One region of the Lysinibacillus sp. NPDC056232 genome, then DNA from elsewhere that is predicted to be linked to it. Evidence: riboswitches for the same ligand, from Rfam matches in the RefSeq annotation. Region 1 holds a riboswitch; each other region holds the start of a gene.
The links. Region 1 has a riboswitch for thiamine pyrophosphate ahead of thiT (energy-coupled thiamine transporter ThiT). Riboswitches for the same ligand answer to the same signal wherever they lie in the genome.
Positions count from the first base shown of each region.

Region 2: another riboswitch for thiamine pyrophosphate. It lies ahead of thiM (hydroxyethylthiazole kinase); the one in region 1 lies ahead of thiT (energy-coupled thiamine transporter ThiT).
Region 3: another riboswitch for thiamine pyrophosphate. It lies ahead of thiW (energy coupling factor transporter S component ThiW); the one in region 1 lies ahead of thiT (energy-coupled thiamine transporter ThiT).
Region 4: another riboswitch for thiamine pyrophosphate. It lies ahead of ACFCYJ_RS02885 (ABC transporter substrate-binding protein); the one in region 1 lies ahead of thiT (energy-coupled thiamine transporter ThiT).

Region 1 is NZ_JBHJTF010000007.1:138,329-145,938, reverse strand. It holds gene ACFCYJ_RS08100 (hypothetical protein) at 1-37, shown strand, start outside; gene map (type I methionyl aminopeptidase) at 63-818, opposite strand; gene ACFCYJ_RS08090 (helix-turn-helix transcriptional regulator) at 1,758-1,958, shown strand; gene ACFCYJ_RS08085 (hypothetical protein) at 1,959-2,342, shown strand; gene ACFCYJ_RS08080 (hypothetical protein) at 2,592-2,789, opposite strand; gene thiT (energy-coupled thiamine transporter ThiT) at 2,828-3,388, opposite strand; TPP riboswitch at 3,518-3,625, opposite strand; gene ACFCYJ_RS08070 (magnetosome magnetite crystal formation protein family) at 3,751-4,083, shown strand; gene ACFCYJ_RS08065 (SbcC/MukB-like Walker B domain-containing protein) at 4,290-7,370, opposite strand; gene ACFCYJ_RS08060 (exonuclease SbcCD subunit D) at 7,367-7,610, opposite strand, start outside.
Region 2 is NZ_JBHJTF010000024.1:59,890-67,499, reverse strand. It holds gene ACFCYJ_RS17345 (alpha/beta-type small acid-soluble spore protein) at 117-332, shown strand; gene thiE (thiamine phosphate synthase) at 591-1,223, opposite strand; gene thiD (bifunctional hydroxymethylpyrimidine kinase/phosphomethylpyrimidine kinase) at 1,213-2,037, opposite strand; gene thiM (hydroxyethylthiazole kinase) at 2,037-2,792, opposite strand; TPP riboswitch at 2,879-2,977, opposite strand; gene mbcS (acyl-CoA synthetase MbcS) at 3,228-4,817, shown strand; gene sppA (signal peptide peptidase SppA) at 5,036-6,049, shown strand; gene ACFCYJ_RS17315 (RDD family protein) at 6,062-6,679, shown strand; gene ACFCYJ_RS17310 (hypothetical protein) at 6,887-7,072, shown strand; gene tpx (thiol peroxidase) at 7,144-7,610, shown strand, end outside.
Region 3 is NZ_JBHJTF010000007.1:31,909-39,518, reverse strand. It holds gene ACFCYJ_RS07530 (ABC transporter ATP-binding protein) at 1-704, shown strand, start outside; gene ACFCYJ_RS07525 (ABC transporter permease) at 694-1,506, shown strand; gene ACFCYJ_RS07520 (ABC transporter permease) at 1,503-2,300, shown strand; gene ACFCYJ_RS07515 (ABC transporter substrate-binding protein) at 2,297-3,370, shown strand; gene ACFCYJ_RS07510 (MFS transporter) at 3,594-4,790, shown strand; TPP riboswitch at 4,858-4,965, shown strand; gene thiW (energy coupling factor transporter S component ThiW) at 5,067-5,567, shown strand; gene ACFCYJ_RS07500 (EVE domain-containing protein) at 5,633-6,112, opposite strand; gene ACFCYJ_RS07495 (hypothetical protein) at 6,128-6,451, opposite strand; gene ACFCYJ_RS07490 (MarR family winged helix-turn-helix transcriptional regulator) at 6,560-6,970, opposite strand; gene ACFCYJ_RS07485 (VWA domain-containing protein) at 7,140-7,610, opposite strand, start outside.
Region 4 is NZ_JBHJTF010000002.1:165,861-173,470, reverse strand. It holds gene plsY (glycerol-3-phosphate 1-O-acyltransferase PlsY) at 1-415, opposite strand, end outside; gene parE (DNA topoisomerase IV subunit B) at 1,110-3,086, shown strand; gene parC (DNA topoisomerase IV subunit A) at 3,083-5,515, shown strand; TPP riboswitch at 5,687-5,797, shown strand; gene ACFCYJ_RS02885 (ABC transporter substrate-binding protein) at 5,972-6,967, shown strand; gene ACFCYJ_RS02880 (thiamine-binding protein) at 6,969-7,259, shown strand; gene ACFCYJ_RS02875 (ABC transporter permease) at 7,259-7,610, shown strand, end outside.

The DNA of each region.
Region 1 (7,610 bases):
ATTATTTATTAAAAAAAATCCTGCCTACCAAAAATAAATTGGTTAGCAGGATTTTAGCTTTTTTATTGTTCATCAAGCGAAGTTAAAATAATTGGTTTATCTTTTGTAACGATAATTGAATGCTCAATTTGCGCAACTAATGTTTTGTCTGGCGTAACGAATGTCCAGCCATCACCAGATTCCACAATATGCTCTGCTTTCGCTGAGATAAATGGCTCGACGGCAAGTACCATGCCCTCTTTCATAATTGTAGAGTCCCATGCATCATAATAGTTTAAAATATGATTTGGCTCATCATGTAATGAACGACCTAAACCATGACCTGTTAGGTTCATAATCACTGTTAAATCATTGGCATATGCTTCACGCTCAACAGCTTTTCCGATTTGGTTTAATTTTGATCCAGCTTTTACTTTTGTCATTGCACGGTCGAAAGCACTTTTAGCTACGCGACATAACTTTTCTTTATCCTCATATCCTTCACCGACTACAAATGAAATGCCTGTATCCGCAAAGTAACCATTTAATGAACCAGATACATCTATATTAACGATATCTCCCTCATTAATGACACGTTTACCTGGAATACCATGTGCGACTTCCTCATTAACACTAATACATGTGTATCCTGGGAAATCATACTCCCCTTTAGGGCCAGAAACTGCTCCTGCTTCAGCAAACATACGACCTGCAATTTCATCTAGTTCAAGTGTTGTTACACCTGGTTTTGTAGCAGCCTTCATGGCTTCACGAATTTCAGCACAAATACGGCCGATTTTTTTAAAGGCTTCAATCTCTTCTTGCGTTTTTACAATCATTTTTAACGTCCCTTTCATCTAATATCTACTACTTAATATAACATAACTTTTTATACATAAAACGCTAAACGCTTTAAATATTATATGCCATCATAGAGTGTAAAGTGCTGAAAACAGGCTCATCACCATAACGTGAGGTTGATTTCCGTTCCGGCTGGTCACTTTGTCTCTGACGCTTCGCTTTCGCGCAGAGAATGATACCTTCCTCAAAAGCTTAAGTAAACCTTTAAGGATGTCTAAAATTTTACTTTGAGCGTAAAATTTGTGATATCGCGAATACAGCTATACTTGTGCTTACTGCCGAAACCATATAAACAACAGGATCAAAGGTAAGATCCCCCATATAAAACGTTACAATTCCCACAACTAAAAAAAGCAAAGATAAATATAAGCAATGAAACACGATACCAATCGAACACTCCTAGTTCAAGGAGATCAAATCTCTTATGTAGAAAATAATGCAATCGTGACAACCCAAGGAAGCGTGTGTGTTGTTTCATTTATGAGTTGCCTCTTAGATTGTCTAGGATGTACTAGTGTTCCAACATGTGCAATTCTTACCGGTGCATGTATAAGTTCTTGTTGTTCTTGCGCTACAATTATTGGATGTTTAGGCTGTTATACTTGCGCTTTTTCGGTTGGTTGGTGTTCAGCTAAATGCGCTAGTTAATTAGGGTATTAGTTTTCTTAAGAAGACTAATTAACCCCCCGACAAAAATTCAATTTATTGAATTTGTCGGGGGGGGTTTTTACTTAGCCATTAGTCATCAAATTTATAAAAGCTTAACTATTTATTGGGGTCTCGTCAGATTTATTCGGATTTACAACGTTAAGGAAAGAATTGTTACCAAACGACGCTTTTGGAACTTGTTTTTCATAAGAATGTAAAGTACACTTTACTTAAAGTAAAACTAACTTTACATTAAAGGGGGCTTTACTATCAAAAATAATATTAAGGTTTTACGAGCTCAACATAATATGACGCAGGACCAATTAGCAGAAAAACTTTCTGTTTCTAGACAAACCATCATTTCACTTGAAAAAGAGAAATATAACCCGTCTATTATTTTAGCCTTTAAATTAGCAGAAATTTTCAACTGTAAGATTGAAGATATATTTATATATGAGGGGGGATTTTGAATGAATAAAGCACGTAAAAATCAGTTGGCATTCTTATTTTTAGCTATTATTATGATTCCAATGGGGATTTATCTAAATTACTCAGATATTGTAAATGGTCAATTTTCAGAAGCCATTATGTGTTTTTTCTTAGGAACAAGTGCATTAATGATGTCATATTTATCACCACATTTATATCCAAAAGATGAGCGTACAAAAGAAATTATAGGCAAGAGTATGACAGCAAATTATTTTACGTTATTTGCGGCAATTACAATTCTATTTCTAATAGTTGGAGCACTAGAACCTAACACTTTAAGTGCCACACAAGTTTTAACTATTTTATTTTGTATTATGGTTACATCAATCCCATTAACAATGGTTATTTATTCGAAACTGATTTAATGATTAATCTATACAAAAACATACAAATAACGTTCCCAAATGAAAGTTTAGAAACGAACGTTGTGAAATCAACGTTTTGTGGCTTTTCTTATGAACATTGTTTTATAAGAGCCTTGCTACATCTAGTGTAGTAAGGCTCTTATAAGTTGATGAATTTCTATACATTTAAAAGGTATTTGTACTTAAAAATCATTAATAAAGTTGTTTGATTCTTATTGAACTAAAGCCTTCGTAGCCAATAAAGATTTCTTATTTTTTCAATTCTTCACTCTTTGAAATCTTTAAATAAAAATCATATAAATCTCTTGCCGTTTGTTGGATAAATTCATCGTCGCCACTTCCATTTATTGCAGTATCCAGTTTTCCATACGTAATTAATAAAAGAGCTTTAGCTTCTGATTCACTTAATTGTTGAATCCCTTTCTTCACTTTCTCAATTTCTAACAATAAAATAAAACCCTCCACTCGTGTGAAGATCAAAATAGTTATGATTTTCGTTGCATTAATTGAGGGGCTGCCGTAAATAACAGAACACCGACAATTGCTGTTAAAATCGTTGCTGGTAGCATATATGTTCCATTATAGATAATTGAATAAATCCATGCGTTTTGATCGCCAGCATATTCTGCGAAAAATACGGCGCCTCCAATAGTATGTGCTGCATAACGTAAAAAGCCCGCTAATACAGTTCCTAAAATAATATAAAGCGCCATTTTCTTTTTGTTTAAATCTTTTGCAGCCTCAAGCACTGGTCCACGCACAACGGCCGCCAAGCCTACTACTGTAAAGGCAACACCATAATCAAGTGTTCCTTGAAGCCAATGTATAATATAGGCACCAAACATTGTTTGCATAACACCAATGAGTAAACCTGTTGTCATGCCTGGAATAAGGCCCCAGCGGAATGCTATTAAAATTATTGGCACCATCACTAGACTAACAGAGCCTCCTTGTGCCCATACTTTAAAGGAAACCTGATCAAGCACAAGACCAATCGCTGCGAATATCGCAATCTCCACAAGCATTAAAAGTTTTTTATTGTCCATCATTATTCTCTCCTTTGTTCCGATGTAGGATACAAGAGCAGGAATAGAAATCAGTGAGCAAATATGTCCCTGTCTGGCGTCATAAAGATAAAAAAACGATGCCAGGACAGAGCCTCACATCGTCAAAGTGTCGGTTTCTATCCACATCCCTACGCAAGCGTTAACTTACAGGTTCAAAGAGTCAAGGCATTACGTGCCCAGTCTCAGCTGACATCATCAGCTCCCCTTGTGGTCGTTACATCTTAATTTTGTTGAACAACCTCATTGTACGCAAACACTGTAACGATTACAACCTCTTCTACATTAATTTTTTGAAACTTTGCTGTTTTTCATGCGTAAATATTAAAAAAGGAGGTACAACTATGGAGAACCAAAAAATTTTATCTGCCTTTAGTTATCTCAGTATTTTATTCGCACCCTTTATTGTGCCATTAGTCGTTTACTTTGTTACAAAAGATAGCGACGTAAAGAGTCACTCTATTCGAGCACTAATATCACATTTAATCCCAGTAGCGTTTGGAATTATATTTTTTGCAGTCTTTATTTTCTCAACTTTATCATTCAACACTTTTGAACCAGATTCAGGTAGCAGTAATTTTCTTATCATTTGGTTAGGTTCATTCGCAATTTACATTCTTGTTTCAATAGGTATCGTCATTTGGAATATTATTCAAGCTGTTCGCGTTATCCGATAAGTTTTCATTCAACCTTGGACAGATAGTACTAAAAGGAGCTGTTATTTTGTGAAAGTATCTAAAGTTGTCAAAACCGCCGTTAAATTAGCACCTATCGTTATTCCAATTGTAAAAAGAGTAATCGCTGCAAAAAAAGGAGCAAATCCTAACGTAACTAAAAAGTGATAAAAGGCGTATTTCCCATACAACGGAAATACGCCTCTTTTTTATTTCACTTCAAAATATGTTTGACTATGACCGTTCATTGTTTTTTCAACATGCAACACTGCAGGCATTGTAGCTTTTAACTCTGCAACGTGTGAAATGACGCCAATCATGCGTCCGGAATCCTGTAAATCAATAAGCGTATCAATCGCCTTATTTAACGCTTCTTCATCGAGAGAACCAAAGCCCTCATCAATAAACATTGTTTCAATGCGGATATTACCTTGAAAACTTTGAATGACATCTGCCATACCAAGGGCAAGACTTAAAGACGCATTAAACTTTTCTCCCCCTGATAATGTTTTCACATCTCGTAATTGATCCGTATAGGCATCATACACATCTAGCCCAAGCCCACTTTGCTTAGCATGCTTTTCTAATCGATCTGAACGTCGGAGCTCAAATTGACCATTAGATAAATGATAAAGCCGGACATTCGCTGCCTCTGTAATTTTATCTAAATAATTGATTTGAATATAACGTTCAAAGGACAGTTTTTTCGCATTTTGTCCATTTAACATTGCATAAAGTTCCTTAACTTGTCCCGCTTCTTTTTCAAGTAAGCGTATTTCCAGCTCCGCTTCCTCTACTTTTTCGATAAAGTCTGCGCAAGCTTTCGCAAATCCTTCGATCTGTTGCAATATTTTAAAGGCTTCCTCATATGTGACACGAAGCATCTCTAACTTTTCTTCCATCGCCGTTAAATCTTGCTTCTCTTGTCCTTTAAGATGCTTCGTTCCCTCAGCAATTTGTACTTGTAATGTGTGGATTTGCAATGCATAATCACTGCAAGCCTTCCGTAAAGCTTCTATTTGCAACACGCTACGCTTCCCAGTAGCAAATTCTTCATAGCTTTCAAAGCCTGCTTCCGTCATACTTACTGAAAATTGCTCGCGCTTTTCATCCATTTTCAGCTTTAATTCCTCAAAAGCCTGTTTCGCAATTTCTACGGTCATTCTAGCATTATTTGCTGCTTCCTTAGCAGATTGCAGATTTTGTTGACTGAGATTCCATGCAGTTTGTAAGGCAACCTTTTGTGAACCTATATCAGCTATCGCCTGCTTCAATGCTTGAAGCGTCTTAAGATTTTCTGGAATATGCTTTTGCTGCTCTTCCACAATTGCTTGTTGCTTAGTCAATTCCTTCGCCTTTTCAGCTAAATATTGCTCTAGTTTTATGTGCTTTTCTTGTACCTGCTCCAGTCGTGCACGATGATCCTTTTGTTGCAAGCGTACATCAGATAATTGATTGCTCACTACTTTTAAGATTGTAATTTGTTGTTCTATATTTTGTAAGGAAGCTACAATTTGTGCTTGATTCGATCGATCGATTTCATTCGTCTCTAACTGTTCTAGCGCCTCTTGTAGAAGATGCTTAGTAGAATTCAATAAAGCTTCTTTCTCTAAAAACTTGCGCTCATCAGTAGTAGCGTTTCCTCGTAAAGTTTCTACTTGTGCTAATTCGATCATCTCTAATTGCTCAGAATGTGTTTCGAGATGTGTTGTACTACCGCATACTGGGCAAGGCTCTCCGTCCTTAAGCTGCTGTGCTAAAATACTTGCCTGACTCGCAATCCATTGCTGCTCCAGCTTTTGAAGAGCCTGCTTACTTTCTTGATAACGGACATTAGTAATGGCTACATCTTGCTCCGTCGTTTCAACTGCTCTCGTGTATTTTTCAACTTGTGCTAGTAATGATACTTGCTCTTTCAGCTTCGGTAGCTGTTCTAAATAACTTTCATATGGCTCAAGTTGTTTTTCATATTGATCAATTGTTTTTGCTAGTTGCTGAACTTGCATTTGTCCTGTTTCTACGATTTTACTATTATCGTCTACTGCTAGCTTTGCTGTTGCAACATATTGTTCAGCTATTTGCATTTGCTGCAGATTGTTCTCATACGCCTCGAATGTTGGTAATAATGCTTGCAGCTGTATCTCCTGTTGTAGAACGTGTTGACGTTCAGGTTCTTTCGCCTCTTCAACGTTAAACTTTTCCTGTGCTATCTTTAACTGAGCTTCTGCGTTTTGCAGCTCTGTCATTGCTTGCTGAAAAGATTGTTCTTTACGATTTTGCTCAGCACGTAAATCGATGCATTGTTGCTCAAGTATGACAAGACGTTCTGCTTTCTCTGCTAATGCAATTTCACGTTCTTTTGCGCTATATACATCTTGTTCTTGTAACAATGCTTGCAGACGGTTTTGACGATTCGTTTGCTCATCAAATTGCTCATTCAATGTTTTCGCCATACTATAAAACTCTTGCTCTTTTTGATGATGCGCATAAGCTTCTTTATAGCGTTGCTGTTCCAATTGTATGCACTCAGTATAGTAGGTCTGCTCTTCTTCCAGAGCCTTCTTTAGCTGATGCATATTTTCGGTATTGTTAGTAATGCACGTAAATAAAGATGACGAACGCTGTGGCAAAGCCCCCGCAATTTGGCCAAGAAGATGCTCCTTTAATTGTTTCGCACGTAGTAGATCACTTTCCGCTTCTTTTCGTTTCGCATCAAGTCTTTTTGTCATTACACCAAAACGGTCTGTTTTAAAAATCTTGCGCAAAATGACTTCTTTATTCGTAGAATCTGAGGTTAATAGCTTGCGAAATTCACCTTGTGGCAGCATAACAATTTGACTAAATTGGTCCTTTGTGAGGCCTATTATTTCCTGTAGCTTTTTATCTACCTCAAGCGTTTGCTGCTTTTCTACAATACTATAATCAAGTGTGTCTCCTTTGATTTCAGCCAGTTCTATTTTCTTACCAGTAACACTTTTGTTCTTTTCTTTAATATGACCTGGCTGACGTAAAATTTGATAGACCCTATCATGCATTTCAAAAACGAGTTCCACCGCAGTATACGCATCATCATCTGCAAACCCACTTCGTAGCATAGCAGTATCCTGACGATCTTCACCGCTACCCGCTCCGTAAAGTGCATAGCATATAGCATCAAAAATCGTCGTTTTCCCTGCACCTGTTTTTCCGGAAATCGCAAATAGGCGATGCTCACCAAGCTGTTGAAAATCAATAACCTCTGTATTTTTATACGGACCGAATGCAGTAATCGTTAACTTTAAAGGCTTCATTTTACTGTCTCCCGCTCTTCATCTAATAATTCTTGCAGCATCTCTGTAAATAGACGCTCTGTATCTTGATCTGGCTGTACGCCAATAATATCTGTAAAAAATGATCGGAATAAATCGATGTCTTCTATCTTCTCTGTCTCAACCACTTGAATTTCATGTGGTACTTCTTGGTGTATTGCTTTACGCTCGATATGCATCGCATGAGGAAACACTGTACGAATACGTTCCATCGGCGAAGTT
Region 2 (7,610 bases), on a different contig from region 1:
CCATTTGAGTCGGCTTTTTTTAGTCTACTTCCTTCTGAGGTACAATTTACCTATAAAATTTTTGTATTAAAAATCTAATATCGCACATTCTATATTCACAAGGAGGTGAGAGACACATGACTTCAACAAATCGCAGTTCAAACAAACTTGCAGTACCTGGTGTAGAGCAAGCTCTAGATCAAATGAAATACGAAATTGCACAAGAATTTGGTGTTCAATTAGGAGCTGACGCTTCAGCTCGTGCTAACGGTTCCGTTGGCGGTGAAATCACTAAACGTCTTGTACAAATGGCTGAATCACAATTAAAAGGTATGCCAAACAACAACCAATAATTGCTTAAACAGTAATTATTAAAATTAAAACCAGTGACCGTAAAAGGCACTGGTTTTAGTTTGTTTAAATTCTTTATTTTTTATCCCGTATTAACGGGCAGTAATTTATCTATATCAAAAGAGAAACGTTAGGTCCTCCCATTTCAATTCAATTCAATGAGAGCAAAGAAATAGGTGGAGTTAACTGCCCGTAAAAACCCGATTGGTGAAGACTAATAATCAGTGGGGTAAAAACGCCCCACTGATTAAAGTTTCACTTTATCCTACAAATGATTTAAATATAGAGACTGTATTTGAAATATCCTTACTTTCGCAAATTGCGGAAATAACTGCTATTCCATCCGCACCTGCTTTAAATACAGCATGTGCATTCGAGCAGTTTATGCCTCCAATTGCAACGATAGGGAGCTCCGGGTATTGTCTGCGAACTTGTTGTAAAAAATCAGTTCCACTAGGTGGTTTGGCGTCGCTTTTAGAAGCGGTTGAAAAAATTGGACCAATTCCAACATAGTCCGCACCATATTGTAGAGCAGTTTGTAATTCAGCTTCTGAATGAACAGAAACACCTAGAATCATGTTGCCAATTTTTTCACGTACCATCGACACAGGAAAATCTTCTTGGCCAATATGAACACCATCTGCTCTAAGTTTTATAGCTAACTCTACATCATCATTGACGATAAACGGAATATGATACTGTTGACAGAGCTTTTGACATTTACGAGCAAAATTTACATAGGCTAGTCCAGTTAGTGTATTCGGCCCCTTTTCACGGTATTGAAACATAGTAATTCCAGATTGGAGAGCTTTCTCTAAAACGTTTATTGGCTCCTGATTTAAAACATTACCTGTACCCATAATAAAATAGAGCTGTAGATCGTTACGTTTCATGAATGATCACCTCGCAGGAATCCTTATAGTTTTGATAAGCAAAATGATTTGTTGGTCCATGGCCATTACCAATAGATAAATCATGAGTGATTGCTAATTGAATAAATTTTTTAGCTTCCTCAATCGCTTTTTCTAAAGGTAGCCCAATACCAAGAAAAGCAGTTAATGCTGCGGAAAACGTACAGCCTGTACCATGCGTATTTTTTGTTGCAATACGAGTAGACTGCATGGAAAATGATCGACCATCTTGAAAAAATACATAATCAGTAGCATAACATTTACCCTCTAAATGACCGCCTTTCATAACGACGCATTGAACGCCTGTTTGTAATAAGATCTGAGCTACTTCTTTAATATCTGCTAAAGAATTGATTTTCCTTCCAGAAAGGGTTTCAGCCTCTGGGATGTTTGGCGTTACAATTGTTGCTAAAGGTAGCAAATAACTTCGTAATGCCTCAATTGCTTCTTGCTGTAATAAGCTTTCGCCACCTTTTGCAATCATAACAGGATCTACAATAAGTGGAATATTTACTTCGGCTAAAATATGTGCAATTGATTGGATTATTTCGGAGGAAAACAGCATTCCTGTTTTAATAGCACTAATTGAAAAATCCTCGATTAGCGCTTTAAGTTGTTTTTCAATAAAGCTCACATCAATTGGCAAGACACCCGAAACACCCAATGTATTCTGGGCTGTTAAAGCTGTAATAACAGACGTTCCAAACACCTTTAATTCCTGAAATGTTTTTAAATCAGCCTGTATGCCTGCACCGCCGCCACTATCTGAACCAGCAATTGTCGTTACAATATCCATCATTTTTCACCATCCTTGGAAAGGCGGTGTAGTTCATTTAATACAGCAATTTGAAAATCGCCAATGAATGGAGTGGAAGAAGCTGCTTTTTCTGCCAATTTTTTATAAAACAATAATGTTTCTAGCAATTGGTCAAATGGTTTATCTCCTGCGGTGTAGGAGGCACAACATATTGCACTCAATAAGCAACCTGTTCCAGTAACTTCTGTCATTTGAGAATTTCCACCTGTAACCCATTGCTGATGTTTGCCATCAGTAATAAAATCCTTTTCACCGGTCACAATAACAATACAATTGTATTGTTGAGCTATTTTCTGTGCCTCCACTTCTACAGAAATTGAACCACTACCACTATCTACGCCTTTTTGTTGCCAGTCTACATTGGCAATTGCCGCAAGCTCTCCGATATTGCAACGAATTGCCGCAAATTTAATTTCCTTTAGTAATTGCTGTACCGTTTGTTTCCGGTAAGATGTTGCACCTGCAGCTACAGGATCTAAAATAACGGGAATGCCAAGAGCATTTGCTTTTTTCCCTGCAAGTAACATTGATTCTTTCATTCGCTCATTAAGGGTACCGATATTTATCAATAAGCCTGAGGCGATTGTGACCATTTCTTCAACCTCATGACCATCATCAGCCATAACTGGAGAAGCGCCTATTGCTAATAAGCCATTTGCTTGAAAATTAGCCACAACATAATTAGTAATGCAATGAATAAGTGGATTTTGTTTACGGATCGTTTGAAATATCAATGTAAGTCCTCCTCGTTGGATGGACGTAAGCGTGCAAAAAAGGCTCTTTTTCGTGCAAAAAACACATAAAAGAGCCTTTCATCAGTAATTTGATGTGAATTGCTCCCTACGTCAGTATTAACTAACAGGTTCAAAGGGTCAGGTTTTACCTTCTCAACTCTAAATGAGTCCCCCTGCAATTATGCTTTTAGTTGAACAAAATGTACCATATTATTCATTCGGGTTCAATAAGGATTTTTGAATCTTCATGCAGCAACAATTCTTTTCTGTGCGAAAGCGACGATTACGCCAAGTTGAAATAGATAGAACCAATACGTGACTGATGCCATATAGCAGAACATGATAGTTGTCACCACTTTAATGAATTAGAGTGAATTTCATTGAAAAAGATAAAAATTGAGTTTTATAATGAGCGTACAAAAGGGGGCATTTGCCATGAAAAGAGAAGATTTAATCGCACCAGAATGGTATAACATTTCAGAGGAAATTGAAAAATATGCACAGGATTCTACAAAAAATGCATTGTTAGTTTATAGCGAAAACGGGGAAATTCAGTACATTACATATACAGCTTTACTTGAAAAGGCGAATCAGGCAGCACATGTATTTACATCTCAAGGTTTAAAAAAAGGTGATGTTATTTTAGTCATGGTACCGAGATCAGTGGAAGCATATATCGTGTATATTGCGGCCTTAAAGGCAGGTTTAACCATTATACCTAGTTCGGAAATGCTGAGATCTAAAGATATTGAATATCGAATCAACCATGCCGATGCAAAAGGAGTTGTTGCATTTGAGCCTTATATTGAACAATTTGATAGTGTTGAAAATTTACAAGAAATACAGCAATTTGTCATTGGACATGCACATGAACCTTGGCAGCCATTGCTTGAAAAAATGCAAAGCCAATCAAAGAGCTATTTTAATTCTACACCAACTAAGAGTACAGACATTGCATTTTTAGCATATACAAGTGGTACAACAGGCAATCCAAAGGCAGCAGTACATACTCATAGCTGGGGTTACGCACACTTACGAACTACTGCACCAAATTGGTTAGGTGTTCAAGAAGGTGACATTGTTTGGGCTACAGCAGCTCCAGGCTGGCAAAAATGGATTTGGAGTCCGTTCCTCGCTACTTTAGGAAGTGGTGCAACAGCATTTGTTTACAAAGGTCACTTTGATGCGGCAACATACCTTGCACTGATTGAAAAATTCAATGTTAATATTCTGTGCTGCACGCCAACCGAATATCGATTTATGGCGGGGCTTGAAAATTTACGAGATTTCAATTTAAGTACAATACGTCAGGCTGTATCAGCGGGTGAACCTTTAAATAGTGAAGTGATAAAAGTATTTTCAGAGGTCTTTAATTTACAAGTACGAGATGGTTATGGACAAACAGAGAATACATTACTTGTTGGTACAATGGTAGGGATGGAGGCTAAAATGGGCTCAATGGGTAAACCTACTCCGGGTAATACTGTTGAAATTATCAATGATTTTGGAAATCCTGTTGCAATCGGAGAAGTTGGAGATATTGCTGTTCACTGTGAAACGCCCGCGTTATTTAAAAAATATTTAAACGATCCCGAACGTACAAATTTACAATTTAGAGGCGAATGGTATATTACCGGAGATCGTGCATATAAAGATGAAGATGGCTATTTTTGGTTTGAAGGACGTGGGGATGATGTCATTATATCGTCTGGCTATACAATTGGCCCATTTGAGGTAGAAGATGCGTTATTGAAGCATCCAGCAGTAAAAGAAACTGCCGTTGTCGCGAGTCCGGATGAAGTTCGTGGAAATGTAGTAAAGGCATTTGTTGTGCTCTCTGATGGAGAAGTTGGTGATGAAGCGCTTATAAAAAAACTACAAAGCCATGTGAAAACTTTAACAGCCCCTTATAAATATCCTCGTGCAATTGAGTTTGTTACTGAGCTGCCAAAAACCTCATCAGGCAAAATTCGTCGTGTCGAATTACGAGAGCAAGAAAAAATCCATTCTATCAATCATCATTAATTTCCTAGGAAATAATGTCGAAAATCAAAGTTCCTGCTTTTTTTATGAACTTTGATTTTTTTTATAATGTTAGGTAATGTATTATAGGTTGAATAAGTTAAAGCTTTTGCAAAGTGTTGGAAATCAACCCCGGGTTATGGTAATAAGCCATCTTATTGCAATAAGTATGAAACAAATTAGGATATCAATCGTATAACGTTATGAGGAGGCAGAAAGATATGAATGGTAAAAGGTGGGCTGCTTTAATAATTGCAGGTGTGCTATTAGTATTTTCATTAGGAATCAACACCATTTTTGCAATATTTAAATCAGATTTCTTTAGCAATTTTGATAGCTTGGTGGCTGGAAACGACTTGACGGTAATGGAAGAGGTTAAAGAAAGCGGCAATAAGGATAAACGTATTGCATACTTAAAGGTTGATGGTACGATTCAAGATGTTGGCTCAAGTTCACTATGGCAACCAGTTTCTTATGATCATCAATTTTTCTTAAATCAATTAGATAATATTTTATATGATCAGACTGTGGAAGGTATCGTCTTAAGTGTTAATTCACCAGGTGGCGGTGTAAAGGAATCAGCAGAAATATATAAAAAACTTTTGAAAATTAAAGAAGAGCGACAAATTCCAATCTATGTTTCTATGGATTCGATGGCAGCTTCAGGTGGTTATTACATTTCAGCACCTGCAGATAAAATATTTGCGCAACGTGATACAATTACAGGATCGATTGGTGTCATAATGCAATCTATTAATTATCAGGAGTTAGCAGAAAAAGTTGGTATTAAATATGAAACGTTTAAATCTGGTGAACATAAGGATATGCTTAGTCCAATGCGTGAAGTGACACCGGAAGAGCGTGCTATGATGCAAGACATGATTAATGAAACGTATCAAGAATTCGTTGGTATTGTTGCAAAAGGACGTAATATGTCTGAACCAGATGTGAAAAAAGTGGCTGATGGTAGAATTCTTAGTGGTAAGAAGGCGCTTGAAGCAGGCTTAGTTGATGAGATTGGTGATGAGGAAGCAACAATTACTGCATTGCGTAAAGACTTTGGTCTAGAGGACGCTGCATTATTCCAGTATTCATATGATGTGGGTGGCTGGAAATCATATGTTGGGATGAAAATTGGATCCATATTCGGTCCATCAGCAGAGGAAAAAATGCTGATGAAAATTATGGCGGACTATAAAGCACCTAAAATGATGTACTTATATGGCGAATACTGAGGAGGGAGTACAATGACAAACAATGAAGTTGTTATGCAAGGGTCACCCTCTATAGGGAATGCTCTCCTAATGGATAAGCCAATTACGAATAAAAATTATGTATTAAAAACGGCAGGCTTTTGGATACGTTTTTGGGCATTTTTAATAGACGGAATTATTATTGCAGCAGTAGGTGGAATTCTCGTTAACCCAATATTTTATTTAATGGATTGGTCATTATCTGACACAGTGTGGTATGCACCTATTTCGATTATATCTGCTATTCTCTATTACAGTTATTTCGTATTAATGACGAGATTTTTTGGGCAAACATTAGGGAAAATGATATTTGGATTACGTGTTATTTCATTAAAGCATGAGAAGCTGACTTGGTCAGACGTGTTATTCCGTGATTGGATTGGGCGTATCATCAACAGCATTTTTATGCCACTTTATATTCTTGTAGGCATTCTACCGAACAATCAAGGTCTACATGATTTTTTCGCGGATACAACAGTCGTTCATGAAAAAATATATATTGAAAAAGATATTGTTCAACCGTCTTTGCCAATAAAAGAGGAAAAGACTGAATCTGTACCGCTAGAGGGAAAATCAGAACCTGAAAAGCTAGAGAAAGATAACGAAGAATAATGACTAGAGCTGTCTCATTACGGTGAGACGGCTCTTTATTTTTGTGGTGATAGTGGTGATTAATGGTTAGTTCGTTAGGAAAAAGATCCAAAAGTTAGGATGACATTTATTATAAAGTATACTATGAATAAAGCTGATCTTCGTTCCGGCTGGGCTACTCCTTAGGGATTAGCAATAGAGGAACGAAGGCTAAGAGCATCACATCCTGTGATAACGCCTTCGGGACCAACATCGTGTCGCTGCCGCTACGTTACACTACGCTTTCGCACAAAAAACATCTGTTGCCCCAAGCGGCTCATCGGACGCCCCCAGGAAGCTTTGCTCTGTGCGAAAGCGAAGCGTCAGCAACAAATGTTTTATCTGTGCGAAAGCGAAGCGTCAGCAACAAAATAAGCTGTCTTAGTTGCAATTAATTCCCTCCATTTAGTAATATTATGTATATATGATGATTAGGAGGCGTTTATATGGCACAAGTAACATTTAAAAATGGTCCAGTAACACTTGTAGGGAACGAAGTAAAGGTTGGAGATCAAGCACCAGATTTCACTGTATTAGCGAATGACCTGTCACCTGTTACATTAAAAGATTCAGAGGGGAAAATTCGTTTATTTAGCGTTGTACCATCATTAGATACTGGTGTATGCGATGCGCAAACACGTCGTTTTAATGAAGCAGCAGCGAGCTTAGGTGATAATGTAGTGATTTATACAGTATCTGTTGACCTTCCATTTGCTCAAAAACGTTGGTGTGGTGCAGCGGGTATTGATGCTGTTCAAACAGTTTCGGATCACCGTGACCTGTCATTTGGTGAAGCATATGGTGTCTACATTCAAGAGTTACGTCTTCTAACACGCGCAGTATTTGTTGTGGATGCAAATGACAAAGTGACATATGTAGAATATGTTCCTGAAGCAACAGACCATCCAAACTA
Region 3 (7,610 bases), 110 kb from region 1:
TTTCTGAAATGTCTGGTGGCCAACGTCAACGTGTTGCAATTGCTCGTGCGATTGTGAACGATCCTGAAGTAATTTTACTTGATGAACCTCTTTCAGCTTTAGATTTAAAGCTACGTACAGAAATGCAATATGAGTTACGTGAGTTACAACAACGACTTGGAAAAACATTTGTATTTGTCACACACGATCAAGAAGAAGCACTTGCCATGAGTGATGAAATCTTTGTCTTAAGTGAAGGTGAAATTCAACAATCTGGTACACCGGTAGATATTTATGATGAGCCAATTAACCGCTTCGTTGCTGATTTTATTGGTGAATCAAATATTGTTCCTGGCGTGATGATTGAAGATTTCAATGTAGAATTTGCTGGTAAAGTTTTTGAATGTGTTGACCAAGGTATGAAGCCAAACGAAAAAATCGATATTGTCATTCGCCCAGAGGATTTAGAAATGACAACAATCGATAAAGGCAAGCTTGTCGTTAAAGTTGATACTCAATTGTTCCGTGGGGTGCATTATGAATTATCTACGTACGACAAAGATGGGAATGAATGGCTCGTGCATTCATTGAAAAAAGCTGAGGTAGGGACAGAAATTGGTTTAGACTTTGATCCAGAAGCAATTCATGTAATGCGCTTAAATGAAACAGAAGAAGAATTCGACAAACGTTTAGAGGCGTATGGAGACGACGAAGATGCAAACTAAGACTTCGAAATCAGCCTTATTTCCATATGTTTTATGGATTGCGTTTTTCGTTATCGCGCCGATTGCACTCGTTGTTTACTATTCCCTACTAGATATACATGGCAATTTCACGCTCGATAACTATAAAGCATTCTTTTCTTCTGTCTATTTAAAAATGACATTAAGTTCATTCTGGTATGCGTTTTTAATTACGTTCTTTACGTTACTTGTTTCGTATCCAACAGCCTATTTTTTAACGAAGACGAAACATAAACAGCTTTGGCTTTTACTAATTATTATTCCTTCTTGGATTAATCTTTTGTTAAAAACATATGCCTTTATTGGGATTTTCGGCTTGTACGGTCCATTAAATGCATTTATCGAAGTATTTGGTTTTGATCCGAAGCAAATGCTATTCACTGACATTAGCTTTGTGTTCGTATCCGTTTATATTTTTATTCCATTTATGATTTTACCGATTTTCAACTCATTGGATCGTTTAAATCCGGCTCTTGTTTATGCCGCACGTGATTTGGGGGCATCTGCCTTTACTACATTCCGTCGCGTTATATTGCCTTTAACAATGGACGGTGTTAAATCAGGTATTCAAGTTGTATTTATTCCTGCATTATCACTCTTCATGATCACTCGTTTAATTGCAGGAAATCGTGTTATTACACTGGGTACAGCTATTGAACAACAATTCCTTGTAACCCAAAACTGGGGAATGGGTTCAACAATTGCTGTTTTCTTAATTTTATTCATGGTCATCGTTATGTTAATTACAGGACAGAAAAAGGATAAAGGAGGTCGCGTACGATGAAAAAACTATCTGCTACAGCAAGAGTGTATTTAGCGATTGTTTTTATCGTTTTGTATGCACCTATCTTCTATTTAATCTTCTATTCGTTCAATAGTGGCGGATCAATGAATAATTTTGAGTCTTTTACGTTAGAACATTATATAGCCGTATTTGAGGATTCACGTCTACTCGTAATTCTAATTAATACAGTTATCGTCGCATTACTCTCTGCATTGATTTCTACAATCATTGGGACACTAGGAGCTATTGGCATTGTCACTGTTAAAGATTCAAAAATGCGCAATACACTACTTTCTTTAAACAATGTGTTAATTGTTAGCCCGGATGTCATTATTGGTGCAAGCTTCTTAATTTTATTCACAATGATTGGTATTAAATTAGGATTTACTTCTGTGTTAATAGCACATGTAGCGTTCAGTGTCCCAATTGTTGTACTGATGGTCTTACCGAAACTATTAGAAATGAATAAATCATTAATCGATGCTGCATTAGATTTGGGAGCAACGAAAAAAGATGTCTTGATGCGTGTTATTTTACCGTATATTCAACCTGGTATTTTTGCGGGGTTCTTCCTTGCCTTAACGTATTCTCTAGATGATTTTGCGGTAACGTTTTTCGTGACAGGTAACGGCTTCAGTACATTATCTGTTGAAATTTACTCGATGGCACGTGCCGGTATTTCCTTAACGGTTAACGCTATATCTGGTTTAGTATTCTTTGTAACGGTTATCGTCGTAGTTGGCTATTACTTCATTACAAGCCGCGCTAGTAAAAGAACGGGGGGAACTCAATGAAGCAATTAATTCAAGCAACAATCGCCATACTTGTCGTTTCCGCCCTTTTATTCTATGCTGCTGACGCCCTAAGTGCTGGTGGTGGGAAAAGTGGTAAAGATACGTTAACTATCTTTAACTGGGGAGAATATATTGACCCGGATTTACTAAAGCAATTTGAAAAAGAAACAGGCATTCACGTCATTTATGAGACATTTGATTCAAATGAAGCAATGATGACAAAAATTCAACAAGGTGGTACGGCTTACGATATTGCAGTCCCTTCTGAATATATGATTGAAAAAATGAAGGAAGAAAACTTACTTATTCCTTTAGATAAAACGAAAATCCCTAATTTAAAAAATATCGATCCTTATTTTTTAGATTTACCATTTGATGACGACAATAAATATTCTGTTCCATATTTCTGGGGAACAGTCGGTATTGTCTATAATCCAAAGCTCGTTGGAAACCTAGACTTCTCATCTTGGAAGGACTTATGGGATCCTTCATTAAAACGTAAAGTCTTTTTAGTAGACGGTGCACGTGAGGTAATTGGCATGGGCTTAAACAGTCTTGGCTACTCACTCAACTCTTTAAATAACCAGGAGCTACGTAAAGCTACTGATAAACTAATCACATTAGCGCCAAATGTTAAAGCCATTATTGGAGATGAAATTACACCGCTGATGGTTAATAATGAAGCTACTGTAGCACTCACTTGGTCTGGTCAAGCAGCTGACATGTTGTCGGAAAATGAAGATTTAGACTTTGCTGTACCAAAGGAAGGCTCAAACTTATGGTTTGACAATATGGTCATCCCAAAAACGTCAAAAAATATAGACGGTGCACATGCCTTCATTAATTTTATGCTAAAAGCTGAATCAGGTGCTAAAAACGCTGATTATGTAGGCTACTCTACCCCTAATACTGCAGCGATGAAGTTAATGGATAAGGAAGTTGTATCTGATCAGCGCTTCTATCCTTCAGAAGAACAACGCAAAACATTGGAAGTTTATACGAACTTAGGCCCTGATTACTTAGGCAAATACAATGAGCTGTTTTTAGAATTTAAAATGAGTATTCGATAAACCATTTTAACCCACTTATAGCTGTTCTCACGTTACAAACGTTGAGAACAGCTTTTTTCGTTTAGCTGGAGGTAAACTTCTGTGGAAAAACTAGCAGGTCGTATTTATGTTAAATAAAAGAATCCCTATAACTTTACTAGTAAATCTCAGACTTATAGTCAATAGTAAACGTACAAACCTTGTGGTAGACTGTAGTATATTTGATTAAAGAAAGGGGTATTCGATGACCCAGCAGAAGTCTAACAAGGCGGCTTTGTATATTTTAATGTTTAATATGTTTATCGCAATGGGGAGTATCGGAATTATTATTCCTGTCATGCCTGATTATTTAAAACTATTTGGTGCTGCAGGACAAGTACTTGGTATGTTGATTGCAACGTTCGCCTTTGCACAATTCGTATTTTCTCCAATCGCTGGGAATCTTTCGGATCAATACGGTCGAAAAAATCTCATTATTTTCGGTCTTATCGTAACAGGACTTGCACAAATTGGTTTCGGGCTTTCTACAGATGTATGGATGCTCTTCTTGGCACGCTTTTTAGGTGGTCTTGGTTCTGCATTTGTAGCTCCTCCTATAATGGCTTTTGTGGCAGATGTCACAACGTATGAGGAACGAGGAAAAGGTATGGGTATGCTAGGGGCAGCAATGTCCTTGGGTTTCATGATCGGACCAGGTATCGGTGGATTCCTCTCAAAAGTTAGTTTGCATTTTCCATTCTATACTGCTGGATGTGCAGCTATCTTAGCAGCTATTTTATCGTTCTTTTTATTACCTGCTACAAAACCAAACACTGCGAAAAAAGCGCAGAAGCAGGATAATCTTGCAAAACAGATGGCCCGTTCAGTCCGAATGCCTTATTTTGTCATGCTAATCATCATGCTTGTATTCTCTTTTGGGATTGCTAACTTCCAAACAACATTATCATTATTTGTGACAGAGAAGTTTAATTACACACCTACTGATATCGCTATTATTTTAGTTATGGGCGGCGCTTTTGGTGTTGTTGTACAGATGTTTGTTATTACACCGCTGTTTAATCGCTTCGGCGAAATGAAAGTAGTGTTAGTCAATTTATTTATTGCAGCCGTTTCGATTTTCTTAATATTATTCGCATCTGGTTTTGCACTTATTTTAATTGTAGCGACAATCTTCTCTACAGCTACGACATTGATTCGCCCAGCTGTCAACACATTGATTTCAAAGCTTGCTGAGAATGAACAGGGCTATGCAGCTGGTCTAAACAATGCTTATATGAGTCTTGGTAATATGATTGGTCCAGCTTTAGCAGGTATATTATTCGATTGGAATATGAACAGTCCTTATATATTCGGGTCTATTATTTTAATGGCTTGTTTCTTCCTTGCCCTTATTTGGACAATGAAAAAAGCACCACATCTTATGCATCCTGATACTAAATAGTCTGAAAAGTTATTGACTATTTTTAGTAGTATGCTACATTAATATGTGAAAAACCAAAAGTTCTATTAATTACCACTAGGGGAGTCTTTAAAAGGCTGAGACGTATATTATCATATACGGACCCTTTGAACCTGATCTAGTTCACACTAGCGGAGGGAAGTGTCGACACTTGCTTTTTACTATTAAATGCAAGGCCGCTTCCTATTGTTTTAAGGAAGCGGCTTTTTTGTCTGGTTTATCAGCAATTCACTAAAATACTAAAAAGGAGTGGAGATTATGTCAATTCGAAAATTAACAATCATGGCCTTATTAGTAGCAATTGCCGTAGCAGGTTCTACCTTCGTATCCATACCAATGGGAATTGCGCGTGCCTATCCTGTACAGCATGCTATAAATGTTATTGGCGCTATCATTCTTGGACCAGTGCCTACTGTTATGGTCGCCTTTGTCACAGCTATTATTCGTATTTTAACAGGCACAGGCTCATTATTAGCTATACCTGGCAGTGTCATTGGTGCTTTATGTGCAGCTCTTGCCTATAAATACAGCGGCAAGCAATGGCTAGCAGGTGTCGGTGAAATGTTTGGAACAGGTATTATTGCCTCTCTCATTGCAGTACCTTACGCGCATTTAGTAATGGGAACATCCGTTGCTTCTTTATTTTTCATGCCAGCCTTTTTAACCTCAAGTACTATTGGTGCTATGTTAGGCATTGTCATTGCTAGCAATTTGCGTAAGACTGTATTTGTAACTAACCTAAACACTCTGCTTAAATAATATTTAAAAACGTTACTTCTTAATGATAATTAATTAAGAAAGTAACGTTTTTTGTCCAACCAAATTCATCCATACTTCAATGGTAATCCCATTTCATGAGCAATTAATAAAAAATCTTTTTTACTTATTTCAAAATGACCAAACCTGAATTTATAGCCATATTTCGATGTATCTTCTACAAATTCTAAATAATCTAAGATCCTTTTTATTGGTACAGCCTTTGCCTCTTTATAAAAGTCTATATCTCTTCTAAAAGGAATAAAATTTTCTGCCATTTGGAACTCGTATATTCGCTCGTCCTTTATCCTTCCAATTGCGGTAAATGCTCTTACAGGCTCGTTACCATCTAGACTGTTTTTAGGAGAATAATAAATGATCCAATCTCCTTTTTGCATTCGTTTCAAAGGTCTCTCTTTACCATGACATAACTGGCCGAATCCTCCCTCAACCCCTTTTTGAACATGATTAAGAGATACTACGCCAATCCAATATTTCGTGTCTCTTTCAGGCGTAGGAAGAGGATTTTTATTAGGATTTAATGACATAGCTACCTTCTCCTTTTATTTTGGATTCATCATAAATGATTTTATTTTTTCATTTTCAAGAATCAGCTTCTCTTCCAGAATCACTGGGTTTGGTAAACCATCCCAAGTTGTTGAAACAATTGCGCTACATTCTATATCATCGCCTTCAATATTTTGGATCGTTAATTTAAAGCCTTTCGGCATAGGTGACATGTAAAAGTTCTGTATTTCTTTTCTTCCTTTAAAAACTTCCCCTTTAAAATTTTTCAATTCTCCATGATCTGCATACATATCGGATAAATCTTGGCCCTCTTCTTGTGCTCTTCTTAAATACTCCTTCATAACCTCTACAGCTTTCATTTCTCATCACTCTTTCTTTTTTATTGATAAGGTTATCAATTATGCCTCGGCATAATTGCATCCGGAGGCTTTAACTTCTTTCAGCAGGTTGCTGAAAAAAGTTAAACCCTATTCACGATTTTCATATACTTTTGTCAAAATGTTTTTCAATTGCTCTTTTTCTTCCAATGAAAGTACGTTTAAAACTTCATTCTCAGAAATTGCAAGGGTCTTCATTAATTGTTCTACCAAATTTTCACCCTGCTCCGTAAGGCCTATTAAATTCTCTCTTCTATTTTCTTGATTTTTCTCCCTATAAACATAATCTCTTCTTTCTAGATCATCGATAAAAAAGCGGACACTGTTTTTATCCAACTTTAGCATCTGTCCTATTTGAATTTGGCTAAGTTTTTTTTCTTTTACCGCCATCATGATCCCGACTTCTCTGGATTTCATTTGAAATTTTTCACTAATATATTGCTCGAGATTTTCCTCTAAAGCCTCTGCTAATTTAAAACTTAGAAAACCAAATGAATTCATTATAGTGGTCATGTCTGATCCCCCAAATATGTAGTACTTAAAAATAATAGTAATATTTTATTACTATCATCAATTATTACATTAATATGTATTGTTTACAAGTTTTTTGTGAGAATGACAAAAAACGATGGCACATCTCTAAGAGCGATGCACCATCGTTTTAAATTTTTTAAGGTCGTTTTTTCATGCCCTTTAATAGCTGGGCAACATTTGTGTCCTCTGCATGTATTGGTTTTTCCTCTACACGCTGTTCTTTTTTCTTTGGTCTTGTTAGGAAGCTCCAACCAAAGCGTCGAATGGTAATATCAATGAAGAATAGCAGCATCCCTGCTAATAAAAGCCATGTTGCAATATTTTGGCGTTCCGCACCTTTTTTAGTAAATTCACGGAATACTTCGCTCGGTTCTTTTAAAACGGAGCCGTCTGTTTGCTTTGTTAGTTCTTCGACTAGCTTATCATTTACTGGGCGTAATTCATACTCAGCACTATAAGGTACACTTAAGCCTGCCTGGTAAATAGCCTGTTGTTCATCGGCAATGCGGAAGAAGATAAGTCCTGGTTCTGCTTGTACGACGGCTCGAATTTGTGATGCTGAAATTGTTTCAAGCTGGGTTTCAAGTTCTTCACCCGCTTCGTTGAC
Region 4 (7,610 bases), on a different contig from region 1:
TTTTCGTTATTTTTAATGTTACAATAAAAGCAATAAATAATAAGACAAATAGAGGCCATGAATATCCTAAGAGAACGCCTGCTGATGTTGCCACCGCTTTCCCTCCGCGGAAACCTGCAAAGATAGGGAACATATGACCAATAACGGCTACTAGTCCAAGAATTAGCGAGTGAATGGAGACTTCAGAGAATACAGGAAGAGCTACAAGTAATACGGCCGCTGTACCTTTTAAGACATCCATAATCGTTACGACGATTCCTGCTTTTTTTCCTAAAATACGAAATGTATTTGTCGCACCTAAATTACCGCTTCCATGTTCACGAATATCCGTTTTATAAAAAATTTTGCCTACCCATAATCCAGAAGGTATAGAGCCGATTAGATAAGCACATAAAATAATAAGTCCATTTAGCATAGCTGGACTCCTTTCATCCATAGATTATTACTTGGTACTAATAATATGTAATAAATATTCTACACTTTTTCTCTACAATCTACAATGTCATGAAGGAGATTTCTTCGTGTATCTTGAATTCATTATAAAAGATAACTATTTTTCAAGGATTTTTATATGTAGTTTAATATATGTTAGGCTTTTTGACATGATTCATGTTGGTTGCATGAAAGCCCTTTCTAAAAATATAGGTATAAAGGCAATTTTGTCAATCATCCATTCCTTTGGTAGAATAGAAGTCTATCTTTAATTTCTAGAGTAAGTTAGTATGAATTTTCTAATAGACAGAAGGAACCTATTAAGTACTGAATTGTATATTTTTCAGGGGATATTCAAATGCTTCTGTATGGAAGACCAAAACCTATAGCGATCGGTATCGTTTTGAAATGAGAGTAATGACCAGAAGATAGCCCTATGTTGTTTTATTTATGCAACTAATGTTTACGATCCTGCGTCAAGGGAATAGGATAGTTAGTAATACATATTAAAGCAACTATTGCAACTTTTTCTTTCGGTAAAAAGCTCAAAACGACAAAGCTGTGAGGAAATTTTAAAAATTTATTAGGTCTGTCACTAGCTATTGACAGGAAATGCTATTATTATTAGGAAGAGAACATAAATAGAACATGCGTTTTGTTTTTTGGAGGGGAATTTTTTGGCGAATAAACAGTCACCAAGCGTCTATAATGATGACGCCATTCAAGTATTAGAAGGATTAGAAGCGGTACGAAAACGACCCGGCATGTATATCGGTTCTACAGATGGCCGTGGACTTCATCACCTAGTATATGAAATCGTAGATAATGCGGTGGATGAAGCACTGGCTGGCTTTGGTTCTCATATCATTGTCCATATTCATAAAGATCAAAGTATCAGCGTTCGAGACTTCGGCCGTGGAATGCCAACAGGTATGCATAAGATGGGGAAACCCACTCCCGAAATTATCTTTACTGTCTTACATGCTGGTGGTAAATTCGGGCAAGGTGGCTATAAAACAAGCGGTGGCTTACATGGTGTAGGTTCTTCTGTTGTTAATGCTTTATCCACTTTTTTAGAAGTAACGATTCATCGTGACGGTAAAAAGTATCGTCAACGCTTTGAAAACGGTGGCCATCCTGTAACAACATTAGAAGAAATAGGACAAACAAAACAAACAGGAACACTTGTTCATTTTCTACCGGATGACACGATTTTCTCTGTAACAAAATACAATTATGATACGCTTGCAGAACGTTTACGAGAGTCAGCATTTTTATTAAAAGGCTTAAAAATTGAGTTAATCGATGAACGCGAGGAAGGCAAAGGTGATGTTTTCTTTTATGAGAACGGCATTGAAGCTTTCGTTGCTTATTTGAATGAGGAAAAGGATGTTCTTCATCCCGTTAAGTATGTGGAAGGGATTCAAGACGATATTGAAGTAGAATTCGCCTTCCAATTCAATGATGGCTACTCTGAAACAATCCTTTCATTTGTTAACAATGTACGTACACGGGACGGTGGAACACATGAAACAGGTGCCAAGTCAGCGTTAACGCGTGTTTTCAATGAATATGCACGAAAAATTGGTCTGTTAAAAGATAAAGATAAAAATCTTGAAGGGACAGACATTCGAGAGGGCTTAGCAGCGATTATTTCTGTTCGTATACCAGAGCATTTATTGCAATTCGAAGGTCAAACGAAGGGGAAACTCGGGACAAGTGAGGCACGCTCGGCAGTAGATAGTGTTGTTTCGGAGCAAATTTTATATGTGCTTGAGGAAAACGCTGAATTGTCTGCCTCTCTTGTGCGTAAAGCTATTCGTGCGCAGCAAGTACGTGAAGCGGCTCGTAAAGCACGTGAAGATGCACGAAACGGCAAGAAAAGCAAAAAAGGCAGTACGATTCTTTCCGGAAAATTAACACCTGCACAATCTCGAAATGCGGCGAAAAACGAGCTGTATCTAGTCGAAGGTGACTCTGCTGGAGGATCTGCAAAACAAGGACGAGATCGTACGTTCCAAGCGATTTTACCATTGCGTGGTAAAGTTATTAATACAGAAAAAGCAAAGCTTCAGGATATTATGAAAAACGAGGAAATTTCAACGATTATCCATGCCATTGGTGCTGGCGTCGGAACAGATTTCTCTGTCGAGGATTCATCGTATGACAAAGTCGTGATTATGACCGATGCTGATACGGACGGAGCGCATATTCAAGTGCTGCTATTAACGTTCTTCTATCGCTATATGCGACCATTGATTGAAGCTGGAAAGGTATTTATCGCATTACCACCACTTTATAAAGTATCACGGGGTACTGGTAAAAAAGAAGTGATTGAATATGCTTGGACCGAAAAAGATTTACAAATGGCCATTAAAAAAGTTGGCAAGGGTTACATATTACAGCGCTATAAAGGTCTTGGGGAGATGAATGCCGACCAGCTGTGGGATACGACAATGAACCCTGAAACGCGTACATTAATTCGTGTAACGATTGAGGATGGTGCACGTGCTGAGAGACGTGTGACAACATTAATGGGCGATAAGGTAGAGCCGCGCCGTAAATGGATCGAAGCTAATGTAGACTTCGGTATGGAGGATGATTCAAATATTTTAGAAAATGAATTCATCCAACAAGAGGAGGACCAAGCATGAGTAGTACGGAAAAATTCCAAGATTTACCCTTAGAAGAAGTGATGGGTGACCGCTTTGGTCGCTATAGTAAATATATTATACAAGACCGCGCGTTGCCTGATGCACGTGACGGTCTTAAGCCTGTGCAACGACGTATTTTATATGCGATGTTTACAGAGGGCAATACGAACGAAAAACCATTCCGTAAATCAGCCAAAACTGTCGGTAATGTTATCGGTAATTATCACCCACATGGTGACAGCTCCGTATATGAAGCGATGGTGCGCATGAGTCAGGATTGGAAGGCGCGCCATATGCTTATTGAAATGCATGGGAATAACGGCTCTGTTGATGGTGACCCACCGGCAGCGATGCGTTATACAGAGGCAAGACTTTCTGCAATTGCAGCGGAAATGCTCCGTGATATTGGCAAGAAAACCGTTGAATTTGTACCGAACTTTGATGATCAGGATATGGAGCCGACTGTTTTACCAGCTCGTTTCCCGAACTTACTAGTCAATGGCTCAACAGGTATTTCGGCCGGTTATGCCACAGACATTCCTCCTCACGCACTTGATGAGGTGCTAGACGGTGTTCTCATGCGCTTAGATAAGCCGAACTCTACTGTTGATGAATTAATGACTGTTATTAAAGGGCCTGATTTCCCAACAGGTGGGATCATTCAAGGTGTCGATGGTATTAAAAAGGCGTATGAGACTGGTCGCGGTAAAATTATCGTCCGCGCTCAAGCAGCCGTGGAGCCAATTAAAGGTGGCAAAGAGCAAATCGTTATTACGGAATTACCGTATGATGTCAATAAAGCAAATCTTGTGAAGAAAATCGATGAGCAACGCGTAGATAAACGACTTGAAGGAATTGCAGAAATTCGCGATGAATCGGATCGTACCGGCCTACGTGTTGTCATTGAACTGAAAAAAGATGTTCCAGGACAAGGGATTTTACAATACTTGTTCAAAACAACTGATTTACAAGTAGCCTATAATTTTAATATGATCGCTATCCATAATCGTCGTCCGACAATGATGACATTGCCATTGTTACTGGATTCTTATATTGTCCATCAAAAGGAAGTTGTGACGAACCGCTCCATTTATGATTTACAAAGAGCTAAAGATCGTTCGCATATCGTTGATGGCTTGATAAAGGCGCTTTCTATTTTAGATGAAGTTATTGCAACGATTCGTTCGTCTAATGATAAACGAGATGCGAAAACGAATTTACAGGTGAAATTTGACTTTACAGAAGTACAATCAGAGGCAATCGTTAGCTTGCAATTATACCGATTAACGAATACAGATATTACAGAGCTTCGCCATGAACAGGATGAACTAAATAAACTGATCGCCAAGCTTGAAGGTATTCTTAATAGTGAAGCAAAGCTTGTACGTGTTATTAAACAGGAACTACTTGACATTAAAAAGCGCTTTGCAGAGCCACGTCGTTCAAAAATCGAACAAGAAATTGAAGAAATCAAAATTACGTTAGATGTCCTTGTCCCAAGTGAAGAGGTCGTAGTGACTGTCACAAAGGATGGCTATATTAAGCGTACATCTACACGTTCACATGCAGCTTCGAATGGTCAGGATTTTGCGATGAAGGATTCCGATTATTTGTTATATGAAGAAAATTTAAATACGCAGCATCATCTATTGCTATTCACAAACCGAGGCAATTATATTTATCAGCCTGTCCATGAGCTACCAGATATTCGTTGGAAGGATCTTGGTCAGCATATTTCAAGTATTGTGCCGACCGGAGAAGATGAATCTATTATTGCTGTATACGGTTTTGAGACATTCGAACAGGCTAATACGTATATTTTAACGGCTACGAAAGATGGACAAATTAAACGCTCATCTGTAGCAGATTATGCTGTAACACGCTATTCGAAACCGATAAAAACGATGAATGTCAAGTCGGGAGATGAAATGATTTTTGCAGGTATCGTGACGGACGAGGTAGAACTAATGTTAACGACAGATACTGCCTATGCTATTCGTTTCCCAATGGAGGAATTACCAGTAACGGGTGTGAAAACGGGCGGCGTCAAAGGGATTACGCTGAAAGACGGAGAAGCATTAGTCGGTATCAATGTTTTACCGCCAAATGACACGGCCTATGTGGCGATTGTCACGCAGCGCGGTGCGGTGAAGAAAATGAATGTAGCCGAGGTAGAGCTGGCTAGTCGTGCAAAACGCGGCTTAAAAGTATTAACAGAGTTAAAAGCGAACCCACATCGTATCGTGGCTGTAGTTAAGGTAACTGGTGGGGAACAGCTAACGATCGAGACGGAAAAAGGCGTGCAAGAGATTCTTGACGTACAAGCATTAACGCGAGCAGATCGACACTCCAACGGCTCCTTTAAAGTAGATATAGCTGCTGACGGTGCCATTTCACATGTGTTCACGGTCAAAAAAGAAGAAAAGTAAAATTAGTTTTCTAGCCCAGCTCCTTTTGAGAGCTGGGCTTTTTTAGTAAATTGAAACCAATCAGCTTTGTGCTTTGGTGTGGCTGTTTAATAATAATTCAGCGCTATCGGTAAACAGCCACTTGTCATTTCGTGATAGATATGGGTATAATAATCACGAAAAGTTCATATGGAAAGAATGTAGGGGGGCTGGTAGTTGCCAGCTGAGATTGTGTCCGATAGACGCTGACCCTTTGAACCTGATTTGGCTCGTACCAGCGTAGGGAACATCTATTCAAAAAAAGAAAGTTTTTGATACTGATTGTAAAACGTCTGGGAGGAATCCTGGGCGTTTTTTTATGTTTTCAGACTTTTGTTGCATGCACATACCTTACGTGTAAACAGACCGTGAACGGTTTCTGCTGGTAAAGACATTCATTCATGAACACTTTCACACTACTTACTTGGAGGATTCAACATGAAAAAATGGTTATTGATCCTGATGGCTGCACTTTTAACATTAGTGGGTTGTAGCGAAAAAGAGGCTAAAAAGGATGCTAAAGGGTTAACGAAAGTATCAGTCGTTCTTGATTGGACACCGAATACAAATCATACCGGTTTATATGTAGCGGAAAAGCTTGGCTACTTTAAGGATCAGGGCTTAGATGTTGATATTTTATTACCTGGCGAAACCGGTGCAGATCAGCTTGTGGCATCTGGGAAGGCTCAGTTTGGCGTAAGTTATCAGGAAGGAATTACACAGGCTCGTGTGCAGGATGTACCTTTAGTATCGATTGCAGCGATTATTCAACATAATACTTCTGGCTTCGCATCTATTGCATCGAAAGGCATTTCGTCACCAAAGGATTTTGAAGGTAAAACATACGGTGGCTGGGGTGCACCACTTGAAAAGGCTGTACTACAATCACTTATGCAAACAAAAAATGCGGATATTAATAAGTTAGATATCGTCAATGCTGGTGATTTAGATTTCTTCACAATGATGAAAAAAGATATTGATTTTGCGTGGATTTATTATGCATGGACAGGTATTGAAGCAGAACTTCGTGGCGAAAAGCTAAACATGCTTTATTTAACAGATTATAGCGAGCAGTTAGATTATTACACACCTGTACTTGCTACAAATGAAAAAATGATTAAGGATGATCCTGAGACGGTCAAAGCATTTGTCGCTGCTGCAGCAAAGGGCTATGAATATGCGATAAATCATCCAAATGAAGCAGCTGATATTTTACTAGAAGCGGTACCTGATTTAGATAAGAACCTTGTGCATAAAAGTCAGGAATGGCTAGCAGATAAGTATCAAGACGACGCTGCACAATGGGGCGAGCAAAAGCTAGCTGTCTGGGAAAATTACGCGAAATGGATGGCCGACAACAAAGTTTTAGAGGGCGAATTTAACGCAGAACAAGCATTTACAAACGACTTTTTACCGAAAAAGGAGACAAAGTAATATGGCAAACTCATTAATAAGTGTACAAATTATACCGAAAACTGAAAAATATGAGGATGTGATCCCATATGTCGATGCAGCGATTGCGGTTATCGACGCTTCAGGAGTTAAATATGAAGTTCACCCACTAGAAACGACAATGGAGGGTGAACTATCGATTTTGCTACAAATCATTGAAAAAATGAATGACAAGATGATTGAGCTGGGCGCGATCAATGTCATCACGCAAGTGAAAATTTTATATCAGCCATCTGGTATTACAATGGGTACATTGACGGAGAAATACCAGTGATGAAGCAAGCTTTCAAACAAGGAAGGACGATAATTTTTATCGCCTTCCTCTTATTCATATGGGAACTAATTGTCCGTTTTGCTGATACTCCACATTGGCTTTTGCCTGCACCGAGTGCCATTTTGAAAGAAGGTTTTCAATCGTATGAGACGTTTGTGCCACATGCTTTAGCGACTGTTCAATTAGCACTTCTAGGTCTTGCCATCGGGATATCATTTGGGCTAACGGTTGCTGTGCTATTACATCGTTTTACGTTTGTCAGGGAGCTATTTTATCCTATTCTCATTATGTCGCAGAATGTCCCAATACTTGTCCTAGCACCGTTATTAATCATTTGGTTTGGCTTCGGTT